Linked DNA regions of Labilibaculum sp. DW002. The protein of the gene in region 1 interacts with the protein of each later gene in a pairwise test. Links are inferred from orthologs where the notes say so. Each region holds a gene or a part of one and is shown in the gene's direction. Other genes may lie near its edges.

Evidence for each region.
Region 2: the proteins of pepT (region 1) and tpiA interact in binary tests that used the Escherichia coli proteins (3 or more experiments, as listed by UniProt). The link is inferred for Labilibaculum sp. DW002 from one-to-one orthologs.

What each region holds. Positions count from the first base shown.
Region 1 is NZ_JAKJSC010000001.1:1,770,540-1,780,270, reverse strand. What follows is about bases 2,708-5,488. They hold pepT (peptidase T), read left to right. Parts: upstream 2,708-3,375; coding sequence 3,376-4,602; downstream 4,603-5,488. Other genes in these bases: L3049_RS06765 (YhdH/YhfP family quinone oxidoreductase), read left to right, coding at 5,102-5,488; L3049_RS06770 (winged helix-turn-helix transcriptional regulator), read right to left, coding at 4,651-4,965; L3049_RS06780 (hypothetical protein), read left to right, coding at 2,708-3,218. Also shown: L3049_RS06790 (hypothetical protein), read right to left, coding at 1-862; proS (proline--tRNA ligase), read left to right, coding at 964-2,439; more of L3049_RS06780, read left to right, coding at 2,535-2,707; more of L3049_RS06765, read left to right, coding at 5,489-6,100; L3049_RS06760 (DUF6265 family protein), read left to right, coding at 6,247-6,699; L3049_RS06755 (anthranilate synthase component I family protein), read left to right, coding at 6,784-8,094; tRNA lysidine(34) synthetase TilS, read left to right, coding at 8,147-9,469; L3049_RS06745 (alpha/beta hydrolase family protein), read left to right, coding at 9,647-9,731. UniProt on the Escherichia coli protein: Cleaves the N-terminal amino acid of tripeptides.
Region 2 is NZ_JAKJSC010000001.1:991,633-1,001,549, forward strand. Bases 2,725-5,691 are described here. They hold tpiA (triose-phosphate isomerase), read left to right. Parts: upstream 2,725-3,813; coding sequence 3,814-4,569; downstream 4,570-5,691. Other genes in these bases: L3049_RS03810 (BT_3928 family protein), read left to right, coding at 2,725-3,808; prmA (50S ribosomal protein L11 methyltransferase), read left to right, coding at 4,671-5,513; L3049_RS03825 (hypothetical protein), read left to right, coding at 5,643-5,691. Also shown: L3049_RS03790 (TIGR01777 family oxidoreductase), read right to left, coding at 1-176; diadenylate cyclase CdaA, read right to left, coding at 187-978; folP (dihydropteroate synthase), read right to left, coding at 1,031-1,906; L3049_RS03805 (DUF1599 domain-containing protein), read left to right, coding at 2,005-2,550; more of L3049_RS03810, read left to right, coding at 2,564-2,724; more of L3049_RS03825, read left to right, coding at 5,692-9,917. UniProt on the Escherichia coli protein: Involved in the gluconeogenesis. Catalyzes stereospecifically the conversion of dihydroxyacetone phosphate (DHAP) to D-glyceraldehyde-3-phosphate (G3P).

The sequences.
Region 1 (9,731 bases):
CACGACTACTTCCTGAAGCACTTGTTCCAGTTGGCTTATACGTAGACGCTCGACGGTTACCATAACGGTCAGTTGTTCTGGTATAGTTTCTATTTCGATAATAGTTGCTATGTCCATAGTGATTATTGTAGTGTCCATAGTAACTACCATAGTAGCCATGGTGTCCGTAATATCCATGACCATAATGACCATAGTGTCCGTATGAATAATGAGGATACCCCCATCCGAAAGATAGATCCCAATACCAACTGTCTCCAGCTCCCCAACCATAATTATAGGCAAATGAGTTTCCATATCGTATGGTGGAATAGTTATAGCTATTGTAGTTACGATTGAACCAAGTTGGTGTCCACCAAACATTATATCCATCTACATAAACATTCCAGTCAGGGTCTCCAGCTAACCACATTGCAGTATTGTAACCGCTGTTGTTATAACCAAATCCTTGAGGATACATTTGACGTAAGCGTTCTGCTTCTTCTCGATCTCTATCCGATCCGTCAAATCCACCAAGATAGTAACCAGAATCACCTTCATAAATTAATGTGTCAATATTTTCAATTGAATCATCATTTAATATTTCGGTGTATTTTTTTTGTAGTTCAGCAAAATTCCGATCATCTACATTATCAGAAACCGATGTTGGTTCGATTTTTGTTGTCGATTGGTTTGCTGTAGCAGGAGCCAAGGTATTGGCTTTTTTAACTGCAGGGCTTTTAGCTTCTACCTTTTGAACAATTAAGGGAGCTTGGTTAGGGTTGTAATAAATGTCATCTTCATAAACTGCTGATCCCATGTAAGAAGGGGAGCAACTAGTTGCAAAGAGAGCTGTAATTAATAGAATTTTGAAATAGGTTTTCATCGCATGTCCTCCAATAATGAATTATCTAAGATTATTTTTTACTTTTGTAAAGAATTTAATTCACCCTAAAAATAGCAAATACTATACCAAAACAATATAAAATGGCAAAAGTTTTAACCAGTAGAAGCGAAAATTATTCGCAATGGTATAACGACCTAGTAATTAAAGCTGATCTGGCAGAGAATTCTGCAGTTAGAGGTTGTATGGTAATTAAACCATATGGCTATGCTATCTGGGAAAAAATGCAAGCAGTACTTGATGGAAAGTTTAAAGAAACCGGACATCAAAATGCTTATTTTCCTCTTTTAATTCCTAAGTCTTTTCTAAGTAAGGAAGCTGATCATGTTGATGGTTTTGCAAAAGAATGTGCAGTTGTAACCCATTATCGTTTGAAAAATGATCCCGATGGTAAAGGTGTGGTTGTAGATCCTGAGGCACGTTTGGAAGAAGAATTAATCATTCGACCAACTTCTGAAACAATTATTTGGAATACTTACAAGAACTGGATTCAATCGTATCGCGATTTGCCAATTTTAGTTAATCAGTGGGCGAATGTCGTGCGTTGGGAGATGCGTACACGTTTATTCCTACGTACTGCAGAGTTCCTTTGGCAAGAAGGTCATACTGCTCATGCAACAGAGAAAGAAGCACTGGATGAAACAGAGCAAATGATTAATGTATATGGTGATTTTGCTGAGGATTGGATGGCTGTACCTGTATTGAAAGGTAGAAAGACAGAATCTGAGCGTTTTGCAGGAGCATTAGATACCTATTGTATTGAAGCTTTAATGCAGGATGGGAAAGCACTTCAGGCTGGAACCTCTCACTTTTTAGGTCAGAATTTTGCTAAGGCATTTGATGTGAAGTTTGCTAATAAAGAAGGTAAAGAAGATTTCGTTTGGGCAACATCTTGGGGTGTATCAACTCGTTTGATGGGAGCATTAGTTATGGCCCATTCAGATGATCATGGTTTAGTTTTGCCCCCAAAATTGGCTCCAATTCAAGTTGTAATTGTACCTATATATCGTAAGGAACCTGAATTAGCTAAACTAGCAGAGGTGATTGATCCTCTAGTTGCAAAACTTAAAGCTAAAGGTATTTCTGTTAAGTTTGATGATAGTGATAACCGTAAGCCAGGTTGGAAATTTGCTGAGTATGAATTGAAAGGTGTACCATTGCGTTTAGCTATGGGCGCACGTGACTTAGAGAATGGTACAGTTGAATTAGCACGTCGTGATACTTTGACCAAGGAGACGGTTGCTGTTGATGGTGTTGAAGATATGATTGAGAACCTTCTTGAAGAAATTCAGAATACTATTTTCCAAAAAGCACTTGATTTCAGAGCAGAGAAAACAACAAAGGTTGATTCGTACGAAGAATTCAAAGAATTGTTGGAAACGAAGACAGGGTTTTTCTTGGCACACTGGGATGGTACAACTGAAACAGAAGAAAAAATTCAGAGTGAAACAAAAGCAACAATTCGTTGTATTCCTTTTGATAATGAAGAGGAAGAAGGCGTTTGTATGGTTACAGGTAAGCCATCGAAACAACGTGTTGTATTTGCAAAATCATATTAATAACGATGGAAAAATAGATATAATATCAAACAGCCATCAGTTTTCTGATGGCTGTTTTTTTGTATATTTACTATTCATATTTAAACATACGTACAATGAACATACTAAACACCAAAGCGGCAATTCTCTCAACCATTATGGATAAAGCATCCTTAAAGCAAGTTGTTTATAAAAATACGCAAGTGGTATTTGAAGAATTACGAATTGTAGTTAAGAACCTAATTGAAGAATACAATTCAGAATTAGGTGAGGTTGATGAAAATATTCTTTTGGATTTTGAAGACAAAGGCGAATTTGAATACCAGATCAAAATTGCTTCGGATATATTAGTATTTAGTATGTACTCTAACGTTTTTCAGTTCGATCGCGACCATGCTGTTTGGCAAAAAGACTATGTGAAACACAATCCTAATAATGCTTATTCAGGTATTATTAATATCTATAATTTTCTATCCGATTCATTTAAGTTTAAACGTTCAGAGGATTTGGGATATTTGGTGGCACGTATTTTCATCAATCAGGAAAACCATTATATCGTCGAAGGAAAAAGACAATTAGGACTGCTTCAAGCAGATTTGTCAGTAACAAAAGCAGATTCTGATAATCTTCGAAACATAGTTGAGACAGCTATTAATTACTCTTTAAATTTTGATTTATTGGTTCCACCATATGATAATGTGAAAATTATGTCGGTAGCGCAAATGTTCGAAAAAATTCAGAATTCAAAAATTAAAACAGGTAAACGTTTGGGCTTCCAGTTTAAGTCTGACGATGTTTAGCTGAGCTGAGTCTAATTTAGAATGTTATTCGTAATCGAATCTATTCTGATTAATCGATCAATTTCGTAATATTGTAAACGCTTCAAATTTTGGAGCGTTTTTATTTAGATATTGATTTGCCTTGCATTTCTAAAATTTAATAGATTAAAACACACCAATGACTGCTGTAGTAGATAAATTTATAAAATACGTTCAGTTTGATACTGAATCTGATACACAAACAGGATTGACTCCAAGTACACCTGGACAAATGGTTCTTGCTAAAGAATTAGTTAAAGAACTTGAGGAGATGGGAATGAGCCAGGTTTCTTTAGACGAGAATGGCTATGTGATGGCAGTGTTGCCATCGAATATCGAAAAAGAAGTGCCAACTGTGGGTTTTGTAGCTCATATGGATACAAGTCCCGATTTTACGGGGAAAAATGTAAAACCTCAATTCGTTGAAAATTACGACGGAAATGATATTATACTTAATCAGGAAGAAAATATCGTAATGAAAGTTAGTGATTTTCCTGATTTGAAAATGTATAAAGGGCAAACGCTGATTACAACTGACGGAACCACTTTACTTGGTGCAGATGATAAGGCTGGGGTTGCTGAAATTATGACCGCTGTTGAGTATTTAATTCATCATCCTGAAATTAAGCATGGCCCTGTTCATATCGGTTTCACTCCTGATGAGGAAATAGGTCAAGGAGCAGATTATTTTAATGTTAAAAAATTTGGAGCTGATTTCGCGTACACTTTGGATGGAGGTGAAATTGGAGAATTGCAATTTGAGAACTTTAATGCAGCTTATGCGGAGGTTTCTTTTAAAGGACGTAATGTGCATCCGGGAATGGCGAAAGATAAACTGATAAATTCGATGCATATTATGCAAGAGTTTGCAGGGCAATTGCCAAAAGATGAAGTACCTGAGAAAACAGAAAATTACGAAGGCTTCTATCATCTTCTGGGTATGGAAGGATCTGTTGAAAATTCTAAACTTCAATATATCATTCGTGATTTTGATATGGAAGCTTACAATGGTCGTAAAAATAAATTTGAAGCTATTTGTTCTGATCTTTGTGCTAAATATGGCGAAGACAGTGTTTCAATTCAGATGAAAGATCAATACTTTAATATGCGCGAAAAGGTTGAACCTGTAAAGTATATTGTTGATATCGCAGAACAAGCGATGAAAGATGTTGGCGTTACACCTATGGTTGTGCCTATTCGTGGCGGCACTGATGGTAGCCGCTTATCATATATGGGTTTACCTTGCCCAAATATTTTTGCAGGAGGACACAATTTTCATGGACGATTTGAATATGTACCAGTAGATTCTATGCAGAAAGCTGTAGATGTGATTTTAAAAGTTGTTGATTTGATTTCTAAGCGTTAAGTTTTTACTATATATTATAAGGAAAGGCAGCCGATATGGTTGCCTTTTTTATTCCATCAATTTTTCAAACCTTCTACCACCTAAAAACATGGCTTTTAAAATTGGATGAATTTCTTTTCCCAAATCGGTAAGACTGTATTCTACTTTAGGTGGAACTTCCGGATAAACCTTTCGGCTGATGATCCCATCTTCTTCCAGTTCTTTTAGGTTTTTACTTAGCATTCGGTCGCTTATATCAGGCAGAAGCTTTAACAATTCGTTGTACCGCTTCGTACTTTGCATTAGGTGCAAAATAATGGTTGCTTTCCGCTTTCCTTTAACGAAATTGATGAATGTATCAATTGGACAATTGCCTTTTTTCAAATTACAAAAGTTTTTATGTGCTGATAATCAGTAAAACCGAACAAAATGTTAGTAAGCTTACAAAGTGTAAGTTCTTGATTAATAATATAAATGCTTGTAGCTTTGTTGCAAGATAAGAATTTAATTAGGATAAGAAATGGATAGCAAAAGAGAATTTAAAGCACTACGAATTTACGAACAAGAAGGCAAATTCATTAGACGAATTGAGAAGCGGAAAATTGAAGATCTTCCGGAAGGTGAGGTGATCGTGAATGTGAAGTACTCTTCTTTAAATTTTAAAGATGCACTTTCAGTTGCTGGAAACAAAGGCGTAACGAGAAAGTATCCACATACACCAGGAATCGATGCTTCTGGAATTGTAGAACATTCAACTAGTGAAAAGTTCAAGATTGGTGATGAGGTTATTGTGACCTCTTACGACTTAGGAATGAACACTGATGGTGGATTTGGCGAATACATTCGTGTTCCTGCAGATTGGGTGGTTCGTAAGCCTCAGAATTTAAGTCTGAAGCAGGCTATGATTTATGGTACGGCTGGTTTTACAGCTGGTTTATCGGTTGAACGTTTGTTATCTGCCGGGCAAACACCCGAAATGGGACCTGTTGTTGTTACAGGTGCTTTAGGAGGAGTAGGAAGTATTGCAATTGCTATTCTATCATCCTTAGGTTTTGAAGTAATTGCTGCGACCTCTGAAAATGATGGGGGCGAAAAGGAATTACATGAACTAGGAGCTGCTTCAAGAATTTCTCGTGAAATTTCCGATGATCAATCAGGAAGACCATTGTTGAAGCCACTTTGGGCGGGAGCAATTGATGTGGTTGGAGGAAATGTGCTTTCTACTCTTATCAAAGCTTGTCAACCAATGGGAAATGTAACTTGTTGTGGTAATATCGGATCTGGTGATTTGGATGGTACCGTTTATCCGTATATACTTAGAGGAATCAGTTTAATTGGTATCGATTCTCAAAATTGTCCGATGGAGCTACGTCAAAAAGTTTGGGATAAATTAGCTTCAGAATGGAATGTATACAATAATAAAGAACAGGTAATAGAATCATCCTTAGAAGAGTTAGCTACCTATATCGATTTAATGTTGACAAAGAAAAGCCGAGGTCGAGTAATTGTGAAATTATAGATATTTCAATTCTATTTGAATAGTAAAGGCAGCCTATATGGTTGCCTTTTTTGATATGAGTGAATAAAAAGATTTCTATATTGGTAGGGTATTAAGATTGAAATAATCTTTAGATAAGGACAATAATACTCTAGAATAGATATAATATGAAATCACTAATAATCACAGTACTAAGTCTACTTGCTATTTCTTGCCAGCAAAATCCATTATCGAATCTTGAATTTTTCGAAGGAACCTGGAAAGTCGAAGATAAAGAGAGCTATGAAGTTTGGGAACGAGTTAGTACGAGCGAACTAAAAGGTTATTCCTATAAATTGATTGATGAGGAAAAGAAGGTTTCAGAAACACTTCAGATTGTATTCGAGAATGGATCGATTGTTTATCGCGCAACTGTTTCCAATCAAAATGAAGGAGCAACTGTCAGTTTCACCTTAAATGAATCAATAGATTCTTGTTTCTCCTTTGAAAATAAGAAGCACGACTTTCCTCAAAAAATTCAATACAAGAAATTCTCAGAACAGGAAATTCATATTAATGTGTTGGGAGAGGATGACAAAGGTTTTTCTTTCAGTATGGTGAAGGAAGAAACGATAGATTAATCTTTAGTTCATGACACTGCTGAAAATTTCTTCTATTTTGCAGAAGAGATGATATTCTAAGCATCTTTTCCTTAAATTTGCGCCATGCGTAAAATCCTAAGTTTTCATATTTCAAATACAGTTGAGTTTAAGCAGCAGTTGTTGTTGTGGAGTAAGAAATTTGATCGAATTGCTGTACTTGACAGTCATGATGTAAATAAAAAAGCAAATTCAAAAAAGGAATATAATTCATACGAACTAGTTGCAGGTATTGATTCTCTTCAGCTTATTGAACCAGAGAAAGATTGTTTTGAAACCTTTAAAAAAGAGCTTGATCATGCAAAAGATTGGTGGTTTGGCTATTTGGGTTACGATCTTAAAAACGAGATTGAGAATTTAAGTTCGGCTAATTTAGATGGACTGGACATGCCAAGTATGAATTTTTTTCGTCCGCGTTGGGTTTTCATATTAGATGTTGATACTTTACAAGTTCGCTATTTCGATGAGGAATTTACAGAAGAGGAAATTTATGATTTAATGAAGAATCTTCAAGCTTTTGATATTCCTGAAGAGAAGAAAGTAAGCGTAGCTGAAATTAATTCACGTATTAGCAGGGATGAATATTTAACTGCTGTTCAGCAATTGAAAGACCACATCCGTTTGGGTGATATTTACGAAGTAAATTTTTGTCAGGAGTTTTATGTAGAAGAAGCTTACATTCGACCACGACAAACCTATCGTAAATTAATGCAGGTTTCGCCAACTCCTTATTCCTGTCTGTACTGCATGGGCAATAAATTTCTGTTATCCGCTAGTCCTGAGAGGTACATTAAAAAGGTAGGTAAGAAAATTATATCACAGCCAATTAAAGGCACTGCAAAAAGAGGTAAAACACAAGAGGAAGATCAACAGATAAAAGAGCATTTGTTTACCGATCCTAAAGAAAGAGCTGAAAATATCATGATAGTAGATCTGGTTCGAAACGATTTGTCGAGAACAGCAGCCAAAGGAACAGTGAAAGTTGAGGAGCTTTGTGGTATATATACCTTTCCTCAGGTACATCAAATGATATCTACTGTGGTTTCAGACTTGAGGAAAGATAAACATTTTGTCGATTGCATAAAGCATAGCTTTCCTATGGGATCGATGACGGGAGCCCCTAAAGTTCGTGCCATGAAATTGATTGAGAAATACGAGGTGGCTAAGAGAGGTTTGTTTTCAGCGGCTGTTGGTTATATCACTCCTGATGCCGATTTTGATTTTAATGTTGTGATTAGAAGCATACAATATAACGCTAAAGATGATTATCTTTCGTTTATGGTTGGTGGTGCAATCACGATGCAGTCCAAGCCTGAAAAGGAATACGAAGAATGCATGTTAAAAGCAAAAGCCATTATGAAAGTGTTAAAAGACTAAGGATTTCTTAACTTTATCATTCTTATTAATCGATTACTTTAATTTCTAATTCATGCTTCGTAAGCTAGTTCGTTTTGTAGAGGAAGAAAAATTGTTTTATCGCGACGAAAAAATATTAGTGGCAGTAAGCGGTGGAGTAGATTCTGTCGTATTGCTCGATTTACTATGCAAAATGGAGGTGGAATGTGGGGTTGCTCATTGCAATTTTCACTTAAGAGATGAGGAATCGAATGGAGATTTTGATTTCGTAAAGAATTTGGCTGATCAACGTGGATTGGCTTTTTATTCTAAGGATTTTGATACTAAAAAATATGCTGCCGAAAATAAGGTTTCTATTGAAATGGCAGCACGCGATTTACGCTACAATTGGTTCGAACAAATTCGGAATAATTTCCAATATAAATACATTGCCGTTGGTCATCATGCAGATGATGTAGCTGAAACAGTTTTAATTAATTTGGCTCGCGGCACAGGAATTCATGGATTATCTGGAATAAAGCCAAAATTAGGGAATATTGTTCGTCCCTTATTACCTTTTACTAGAAAGCAGTTGTTTGAATATTCAGAAGATAATTCGCTTAATTTCCGTGAAGATTCGACCAATGCAGAAACTGATTTTGTAAGAAATAAAATTCGCCATCAAATCATGCCGGTTTTGGAAGAGATTAACCCGGCAATTCGAAATACCATGACTGAGAATGTTCGTCGTTTTCGCGAAGTAGAGCAAATCTACAATGAGGTTATCGAAAAGAATAGAGGTGAATTGATTCTTAACAAAGGCAAGGACTTACTGATCTCTATTGCGAAATTGGAGAAGTTAAAGGCTCCGGTTTCTCATTTATTTGAAATTCTATCTCCTTTTGGTTTTCATCATCGAGATGTGAAGAATATTGCTGATGCAATTAAGGGAATTTCAGGTAAACTTTTCTATTCGTCTACACATCAGGTTTTGCGAGACCGTGAATTTTTAATTCTTTCGGAGATTTCTGAAAACGATAAGCAAGAATATTCAATTTCGGAAGAAGTTTCTGTATTGGACTCACCATTTAGCATGAAATTATCTTTTCAGGATAGAACATCAAGTTTTCGTTTTCCTAGGGATTTAAAAATTGCCTGTTTCGATGCCAATAAATTAAAATTTCCATTAAAGTTGAGGAAATGGCAAGAAGGTGATGCTTTTCGCCCAATTGGGATGAAAGGGAATAAGAAACTATCTGATTTTTTCATCGACCAGAAATTTTCAATTCAGGAAAAAGAAAACACATGGCTCCTGTGTTCTGGAAGCAAAATCATTTGGGTTGTTGGTCATCGAATGGATGATCGCGTTAAAATTACCGATGAAACCACAAAAATTTATCGATTGGAATTGGTCTAATTTAAGGTAAATGATATTTTGGTGCGCTGCACTTCCTTGTGGCGACAAGCGTAAATTACTACAAATAGTAGGGTACTCTGTACCCTATTTAAATGATTACAATTGTCTTAAGTTTATAATCTGCTTACTATTTTATAAATTAGACCATTCAATAACTCACTAACCCAAAACTCAATTATGAATTCAATCAAAAAAGGCATCTCTATTTGTCTGTTTTTACTTATCTCAGGATTCACATTTGCTCAATCTGGCACCCTAGTGA
Region 2 (9,917 bases), 780 kb from region 1 along the record:
GCACCTGCAAGATTAATGATCACATCACAATCGCCAATGTATTCCGACAAAGATTGAACTTCACCGTATAAATAAGAACGAGGAATCTTAAGAATATCCGCATGAAACTCCTTCTTTAGCCTTTCACTCAACTGCGAACCAACTAATCCAGAACTTCCAGTTATTCCTATTTTCATATTTCTAAATTTAAACAATAAAACCTGAAAAATCTCCTTCTAAAAATGTTCGCAATTCAGCGGTTGTTATTCTAACTTTAATCTTACCTCCCATTATATAGGAAATATTTCCTGTCTCTTCAGAAACGATTATCACATGAGAATCGGTAGCTTGACTCATGCCGATCGCAGCACGATGTCGTAAGCCTAAACTTCCAGGTATGTTACTACTATCTGTTACTGGTAATATACAACGAGCCGCAACAATTCTATTGTTTGCTATAATTAAAGCACCATCATGCAAAGGAGAATTTTTAAAAAAGATGGACTCTAATAAACTTGATGAGATTCGAGCCTTAAGGATTTGCCCTGTTTCTGCAAAACTAAATAAATCAGTACGTTTAGTGATTACAATTAATGCTCCCGTTTTTGTGTTAGACATGTTCTCGCAAGCTGCAACAATTGATACAACCTCTTCCTCTTTTACACCAACTTCTTCGAAAGAAAACCAATTATCTAAAGTAAATTTTTGACTGATATTATATCTGGAACCAACCAATAATAGAAAGCGTCTAACCTCTTGCTGAAACACAATTAGTAATGCAATTACCCCAACGCCAATAAATTTTCCAAGAATGTTACTTAAGAGTTCCATATTCAAGGCCGTTACAAACAACCAAATCAAATAGAAAAGGAATAGTCCAACAAAAATATTGATAGCCACAGTTCCTCTTGTTAGCATGTAAACCTGATATAGCAGAAAGGCTACCAAAAGAATATCAAGTATATCAAACAGTCCAAGAGTTATAAACGCTGTAGTCATTATTTTCTTTTAAATTCAGTCTTTAACAAAATTACAATTTTATTGGACATTTTTACTTTAATGATGCTTTGATCTTAGTATGCAAGCTTACACACTCAACAGCTTCTTTTACATCGTGCACACGCAGAATGTGCGCTCCACCATCCAAAGCCATCATATTTAAAGCTGTTGTTCCATTCAAGCTTGTTGTAGGATCTCCTCCTAAAAACCTATAAATCATTGACTTTCTGGATAAACCAATCAACAATGGCAAATCTAAATCTTTAAATTCTGGTAGTTTGCCCAATATTTCATAATTGTGATCTAATGTTTTTCCAAAGCCAAAACCAGGATCAAGAATTACATCTTTCACTCCATATTTATTCAATTTTTCAATTCTCACTCGAAAGAAATCAATCATTTCTCGCATTAAATTTTCATAAGTAGGATTGTTTTGCATGGTTTGAGGCGTTCCTTTAATATGCATCATGATGTATGGCACCTGAAGTTCAGCTATGGTAGCAAACATTTGATTATCCATCGTGCCTCCAGATATATCATTAACAATACAAGCTCCAAACTGATTCACTATCTCAGCTGCTATATCAGCTCTAAATGTATCAATTGATAATGTTGCCTCAGGAAACTCTTTACGAATACATTCAACAGCAGGAATCATTCTGGCTAATTCCTCTTTTGGTTGAACCAATACCGCTCCTGGGCGAGTCGAATAAGCACCCAGATCAATAATATCTGCACCTTCTGATACAATTTGTTTGGCACGTTTTAAAATAGAGTCAGTATTAATATATTGTCCTCCATCGAAAAATGAATCTGGCGTTAAATTCAAAATCCCCATAACCAAAGGCTTATCAAAATTAATTAATTTATCACCGCACTTAATGGACAGATTATCGCTGTTAAAAGAATTAGTTTTGTAATTTTGCATAATCAATTTTTTTGAACAAATTCCGCAGCAAAAGTAAAATAAAATACCATGGCTTGGCTGAAATTCTTATTTTTGAGGAGAAATTTCTAAAACAAATTATGAATAAAACAGAACAACAGTACAATACGATTATTAAGATCTGTACAGATATCTTCACTAAAAAAATGCATGATTACGGAACCGCTTGGAGAATTCTTCGTCCAAGTTCCATAACCGATCAAATATACATCAAAGCTCAACGAATCCGAAGTCTTGAAACCAAAGGCGTTAGTAAAATTGAAGATAATATTCGCGACGAATTTATCGGAATTGTGAACTATGCCATAATGGGAATAGTACAATTGGAACTAGGGCCTTCTGAAGAAGAACTTAATTCTGAGAAAGCTTTAGAACTATATCTTAAATATTTTACTGAAGCAAAAGAATTAATGGAAGCCAAAAATCATGATTACGATGAAGCTTGGCGTAGCATGCGAGTTAGTTCGTACACAGACTTAATTCTGATGAAAATTAACAGAACTAAGCAAATTGAAGATTTACAGGGAAAAACATTAATATCTGAAGGAATTGATGCCAATTACTTTGATATGATTAATTATTCTGTTTTTGGTCTTATTAAAATTGAATTCGAAAACGCTCAATAAATTCTAAAATATCATGAAAGTGGTACAATTTATTAGTCGCCTCTTAGTTGGCCTTCTATTTATTTTCTCTGGATTTGTAAAAGCCGTTGACCCTATGGGTTCGACCTTTAAATTCTCAGATTATTTTCTAGCCTTTGGTATGGATAGTTTTACAGGAATTGCTTTTCCTCTTGCTATCCTATTATCAACTCTTGAATTTACTGTAGGAGTAGCCTTGCTATTTAATGCTCGAATAAAAATCATAGCATATTTTGCTCTTATTTTCATGTTATTTTTTACGCCACTTACGCTTGTATTGGCAATAACAAATCCTGTATCTGACTGTGGTTGCTTTGGCGATGCTCTTGTATTGACCAATTGGGAAACTTTCGGCAAGAACATTATAATTCTAGCTTTAACGTTAATTGTATTTTTCGGAAGAAAAAAAATTGAAAAACAAGAAACAAGATTAGAACAAAACCTACTTCTTGTTTTTTCTCTTATTGTCTCTATTGGCATTTCTACTTATTCTTATCGCCATTTACCGTTAATTGATTTCCGACCTTACCATATTGGCGCTAACATTAGTGATGGAATGATAATTCCAGAAGGAGCTACTGCCGATGAATATCGAAGTCTTTTTAAATATGAAAAAGATGGTATCGTTAAAGAATTTGATGAAAGTAACTACCCTTGGCAAGATTCAACATGGAAGTTTGTAGATTCTGAGCAAATTAAAATAAAAGAAGGATACACACCTCCTATTCATGATTTTTCAATTTCGAATGAGATCGATGGAGATATTACCAACTCTGTTCTTTTAAATGAAGATTATTCATTTGTTTTGGTTTCGAAAGACCTTAGTAAAATCAATAAGACTTCTCATAAAAAGATAAGAGAATTATCCTATTTTGCTCTGGAAAATAACATTCAATTTATTGGGCTTACAGCCTCTGGATTTAGTGAAAAACAAAGATTCAAAATAGAACAAGATCTACCTTTTGAATTTTATGCGACAGATGAAATTCAACTAAAAACAATCATTCGTTCCAATCCGGGCTTAGTTCTATTGCAAAATGGAACAATTTTAAACAAATGGCATTTTAGAGATTTTCCTAAAGTAGAAGAATTAAAAGGAGATCTTGCGGCCCACTCAATTACGAAACATCAAACACTTAATATCAATCTATTTATTATTAGTATTACATCAACTTTGCTATTGTTGCTGGTTCTTTTCAGTTGGATAAGAATCCGTTATACAGGAGCAAAAAACAGATGACAGTTATGAGAAAAAAAATTGTTGCAGGAAACTGGAAAATGAACAACAACCTTCAAGAAGGTATTGTGTTGGCGGGACAAATCAATGATTTAGTTGAGAAAGCTGGGATTAATGGTGTAGATGTAGTTATTGGTACTCCTTTTATTCACCTAACTGAGGTAAACAAGATTGTTGGTGATAAAGTTGGCGTTGCAGCTCAGAACTGCGCCGATGAAAAAAGCGGAGCTTACACTGGAGAAATATCAACCTCAATGGTTGCATCTACAGGAACTCAGTGTGTGATTCTTGGTCATTCAGAGCGTAGAAGCTATTATGGCGAAACGAGCGAGATCTTGGTTAAGAAAACTAACCTTTGTCTTGAGAATAAACTGACCCCAATTTTCTGTATTGGTGAAGTTTTAGAAGAGCGCGAGAGCGGTAAGCATTTTGACATTGTTAAATCTCAGATTGCTGATGGTTTATTTCATCTTTCTGCTGAAGATTTTGGAAAAGTTATATTGGCATATGAGCCAGTTTGGGCTATCGGAACAGGTGTAACAGCATCTGCAGATCAAGCTCAAGAAATGCATGCCTTTATTCGTAAAACTTTGGTTGAAAAATACGGTAAAGATGTTGCTGATAATTGCTCTATCCTTTATGGTGGAAGCTGCAAACCATCTAACGCTAAAGAGTTATTTAGTAACGAAGATGTTGACGGTGGACTAATTGGTGGAGCTTCGCTTGTTGCTGAAGACTTCATGGGGATTGTGACTGCTTTTTAGTAATGTAAATACCTTATAAAAAAGCCGGTACGATTGTATCGGCTTTTGTTTTTCGAAGTAGATTAATATAACTTACAATACAATCAACTAATATCAACACAATGGATTACATTGAATTGAAGTGCCAAATTCAACCATTTACGGAAGAAATAGCAGAGATCTTAATTGCTGAACTTGGAGAATTAGAATATGAAAGTTTTACTCAAAGTGATGATGCAGTAGAAGCATACATACAAGTTCCGTTATTTGATATGGAAGCGGTAAAACAAATTAGCTTAAACCATCTATCCAATGCTCCATTTACCCTAAGCTATTCGCACAAAACAATCGAATCACAAGATTGGAATGCTGTGTGGGAATCCAATTTTAACCCTGTTATTATTGCTGACCAAGTTGTTATTAGAGCCTCTTTTCATACTGATACTCCTAAGGTTCCTCACGACATCGTAATTGATCCAAAAATGTCATTTGGAACTGGGCATCATTCTACCACTTCATTAATGGTACAGTCCATTCTTGAAACTGATTTAACGGATAAAACAGTATTGGATATGGGCTGTGGCACTAGTTTATTAGCCATTTTAGCTTCACAAAGAAATGCTGCTAAGGTTGATGCGATTGACATTGACGAATGGCCCTACAAAAACTCTCTAGAAAACATTAAAAATAACGGAGCTAATAATGTTTCTGTTTTTCTGGGTGATGCTGCACTACTTGAAGGAAAGAAATACGACATAGTCCTTGCTAACATCAACAGAAATATCCTTTTAAACGACATGAAGCGTTACGTTGCTTGCCTACCAAAAGATGGCCAACTAATTATGAGTGGTTTCTACACAGAAGACTTATCGTACATTCAAGATGAAGCAAAAAAGAACAACTTAAAATACATAAGCCATAAAGTTGATTTGAACTGGGTAGCCGTTCGTTTCATAAAACAATAAACTCATTTATTTGCCGGTAGCTGTGAATCCTGATCTCTAGGATACAGAACCGGCATTTTACTTTCCATATTCCCTCAAATTTGTTAAATTGCCTTAGCAAATTTATCTATACCCGAAAATTCATTTACAATGAATAAGCTACTCCTATTTCTTGTTCTTCTTATAGTAACAAGCATATTGCCAAATACAATCACTGCTCAAAGCTTGAAGTCATTCCCTCATGATTCTCTTGAATTTCAGAATGAATTTCTAAAATTTATGGACCATCCAACCAAAAAAAAAGAGAGCAAAGAATTTAAAGAGCAATTTCCTGGTTTTTGGCTATCCCCAGAAATGACGGCAACTGAAAGGCAAAACATCTACAAAATATGCGATTTATTCTTACTTAAAAAAGCTAGGTCATTCCCAGATTTTTACAATTATTTTAAAAGCTTAATGCTTTTTCAGAAGCAAAACAGGGATAAAAAAGAATATGAGAATTGGGAACAAGGCTTATTGGGGCAAATAAAAAACAAAAAAAATAAACTAAGTGCCACTAAGGACTTCCTTGTTCAAACACAAAAATTATTACAGGATACGATTATCCACGAGTCTTACACCACAAAATGGAAAGCAAAGAACGCTAAATTCAAATTCCAATTTGATCAACAACTCATGATAAAATTTGATCAGGCAGACCTTTATTGCTTTGCCCAACGGGATAGTTCGTGCATATACAATACAAGTGGAACCTACTTGCCTTTTGAAAAAAAATGGATTGGTAATAAAGGTAAAATAACTTGGGAAAGAGCTGGAAAGGAAGCATCAGAAGAATATGCAACTTTTGATTCCTACACAATCAATACAAAAAAATCAACTTTTGAAGTTGATACTGCAAGCTATTACAACTCCACTCTTTTTCAAAATCAAATTAAAGGGAAAGTGTCAGAGAAGATGAATTCTGTAAAGAACCCTGAAAAAGCAATTTATCCACGCTTTGAGTCTTTCGAAAAAGAAATAATAATTGAAAAATTGTTCGAAAACTTAGATTACAAAGGAGGTATTGCCATTCACGGAGCAAAATTTCTTGGAAAAGGAAGTTCCGAAATTCCTTCAGTGATTGAACTCTCACGTCATGACACCTTATTTCTTCGAGCCACTTCTGAGCATTTTGCCTTTCAGAACGATCGTATCGTAGGTAAGGATACCGAAATTGAAATACTCATTGACACCTGTCAAATTTATCATCCAGGATTACTATTCAAATACTTCACGAATAAGAAAGAAGTAAATCTAATTCGAGATGGAGAGGGAATTGCTTTAAGTCCATATTTTAACACATACCACAATTTAATTATGGATTTTGGAATGTTAATTTGGAATATGGATGAGAACTTGATGCATTTCAGCAGTATGAAAGGCGCAACGAAACGACAGGCTCGATTCGAATCTATGAATTTTTTCAGTATCAATCGATTTATGAAAATTCAAGGAATGGATCAAGTAAATCCATTAGTTCTTCTGAAAAAGTATGCTGAATATTCTTATGTGGAGACCTTTACCGCTATGGAATATGCCAACTATATTAAGAAACCTGTTAATCAGGTACGACAACAATTATTGGGTTTATCTTTCCAAGGATTTGTAAGTTACAATCGAAATACTGACGAGGTCACTCTTAATCAACGCTTAACAGATTACATAAAATCGGGAATGGGATTGCAAGATTACGATGTAATACGATTCTCAACTCAAACTGAGAATAATGAAGATGATGCCACTCTAAGAATGGGTAACTACAACTTGGATATTAATGGGGTTAAACACATTGCAGTTAGCGATTCTCAAAACGTGGTGATTTTTCCAAAACATAAAAAAATCACCCTTAAAAAGAACAGAGATTTTCAATTTGATGGGAAAATAATGGCAGGATTGCTAGATATGTATGGATCAGATTTCTATTTCTCGTATGAAAATTTTAAAATCGACCTTGATCTTATCGATTCCCTTCAAATTAATATTGTAAATGATACCTTATCCAAATATGGTAAAAGATACACGAGCCAGTTAGGTAGTGTTATTGAAAAAATATCTGGTGACTTATTAATTGATGATCCAAACAATAAATCAGGTCGTAAGAACTTCGATGAATACCCAATTTTTAATAGTTCCGACTCATCATATGTTTATTACGACAGCAAAAATATACAAGACGGAGTCTATAAAAAAGAAGAATTTTATTTTAAGGTTGATCCTTACACCATCAACAATATAAATGATTTTGAAAAGGAAGACATTACTTTAAATGGAACATTCGTATCAGATAGTATCTTCCCAAACTTTAAAGAGACGCTAAGCATCAACGACGATAATTCACTTGGCTTTTATCATGCAACACCAAACACTGGACTACCTGTTTATGGAAAAGGTGTGTTTACAGATACCATTCACCTATCGAATGCAGGTTTGAAAGGAAACGGTAGCCTAAACTATCTTACCTCGATAACCAAATCGAAGGAATTTGTGTTTAGGCCAGAAATAATGACTACAAAAGCTGAGAGTTTTGAGTTAAAAGAACTTGCCTCACACATGAACAATCCAGAGGTAAATGGGGTGGAAATTTTTGCAGAATGGTATCCTTACAAAGAAGAACTTTACGTAAAAAGTACTGCATTACCTCTTGACATGTATAGAAAATTGGCATCACTTGCGGGTACCTTAAAAATTACACCAACAGAAATTACTGGTGTAGGAAATATGGAATTGGTAAATGCAGAGTTGAACTCGGAATATTTTACCTATACGCCTAAAACGATTGTTGCAGATACGGCAAGTTTTAAAATTAGAAATGCAGAAACAGAAGGTTATGCATTTGAAAGTAATGATGTAAGAGCATACATTGACTTTAATACACGTACTGGAAAATTTGAGAGTACCAAAGAAGGTAATTTGAGTAGATTCCCTACCAATCGATACATGTGTTATATCAATAACTTTGGATGGGAAATTGATGCCCAACAACTTGTTTTTGGTAAAGAAGATGAAAGTATGTTAGCCAATTTATGGGAGCAAGATAATATGGAGTCTTTGCCAGAGCTTGCTTACAATGAATTCATTTCTACAAGCATGAAGCAGGATTCTTTAAGTTTCCTAACACCTTTTGCTCGTTACAGTGCAATAGATCATAGTATAAAAGCCAAATTTGTTTCAAAAATTGATGTTGCAGATGCAAGAATTTATCCTGATAAGGGAGATGTCAACATCGAGAATGAAGGTATTATGCAAACACTCCGGAATTCTACGGTAAGTGCTGATACGATTAACGACTTTCATAAAATATTTAATGCAACGATTAATGTACATGGCAAGAATTCCTATTCAGGATCTGGAAATTACACATTCATCGATGCACAGGAAAAAGAACAAGAACTATTTTTTGATGTAATTGATGTGGACAGTTTAGGACAAACAATTGCAATGGGAAATTTATTGGAAGATGACTCTTTTACCTTAAGTCCAGACTTTGATTACAAAGGAAAGGTTAGATTAGAAGCAAAAGAAAAATCACTATTCTTTAATGGTCAGACGAAGATTCATAACCAATGCGAAACAATTGGTGATAACTGGCTTGATTTCTCTTCTAAAATTGATCCAAAAGACATTTACATTCCAGTTGATTTGTATGTAACAGATGATGAGAGTTTGAAGCTATACAATAGTTTTTTCCTAACCAATGACTCCATTCACATCTACTCCTCCTTTCTATCTAGACGTATTTTTTATACTGATAATGTCCTATTAGAGGCCAAAGGATTTTTGACATTCAACTCTAAATTGCAAGCCTATCAAATTGGTAGTAAAGATAAATTACAGGATATAGATGCAACAGGTAATCTGCTTACTTTTTACCAGAACAATTGCAACATGAGCGGTCAAGGCTCAATTGAATTAGGTGCTGAACTAGGACAAATAAAGCAAATTTCGGCAGGAAAAATAGAACACGACTTAACAAGTGACATTGTAACTTTAGATCTTATTTATGGTATTGATTTCTTTATGAATGAGCAGGCCATGAAGATTATGGAGAACAGCTTTTCACAAGCCAATTTAAAATACAATAGGCTTAATGCTGAGACCTATACCCGCAAATTGGCTGAAATAATGGGCCGAAAAAGAGCCGAATTGGCAATGAAAGAGGTAGATGCAAATGGAATATTTAAAACGCTTCCTCACGAACTGGCTCATTCGCTTTACTTCAACAATCTCGATTTTATTTGGGACAAAGAAAGAAAGGCATACCAATCGATAGGTGAAATTGGACTTGGAAACATTAACGATAAACAAATCAACAAAAGTGTAAAAGGGAAAATAGAACTTGATAAAAAGCGTAGCGGCAACCGTTTAAGCATTTATCTTGAAATTGAT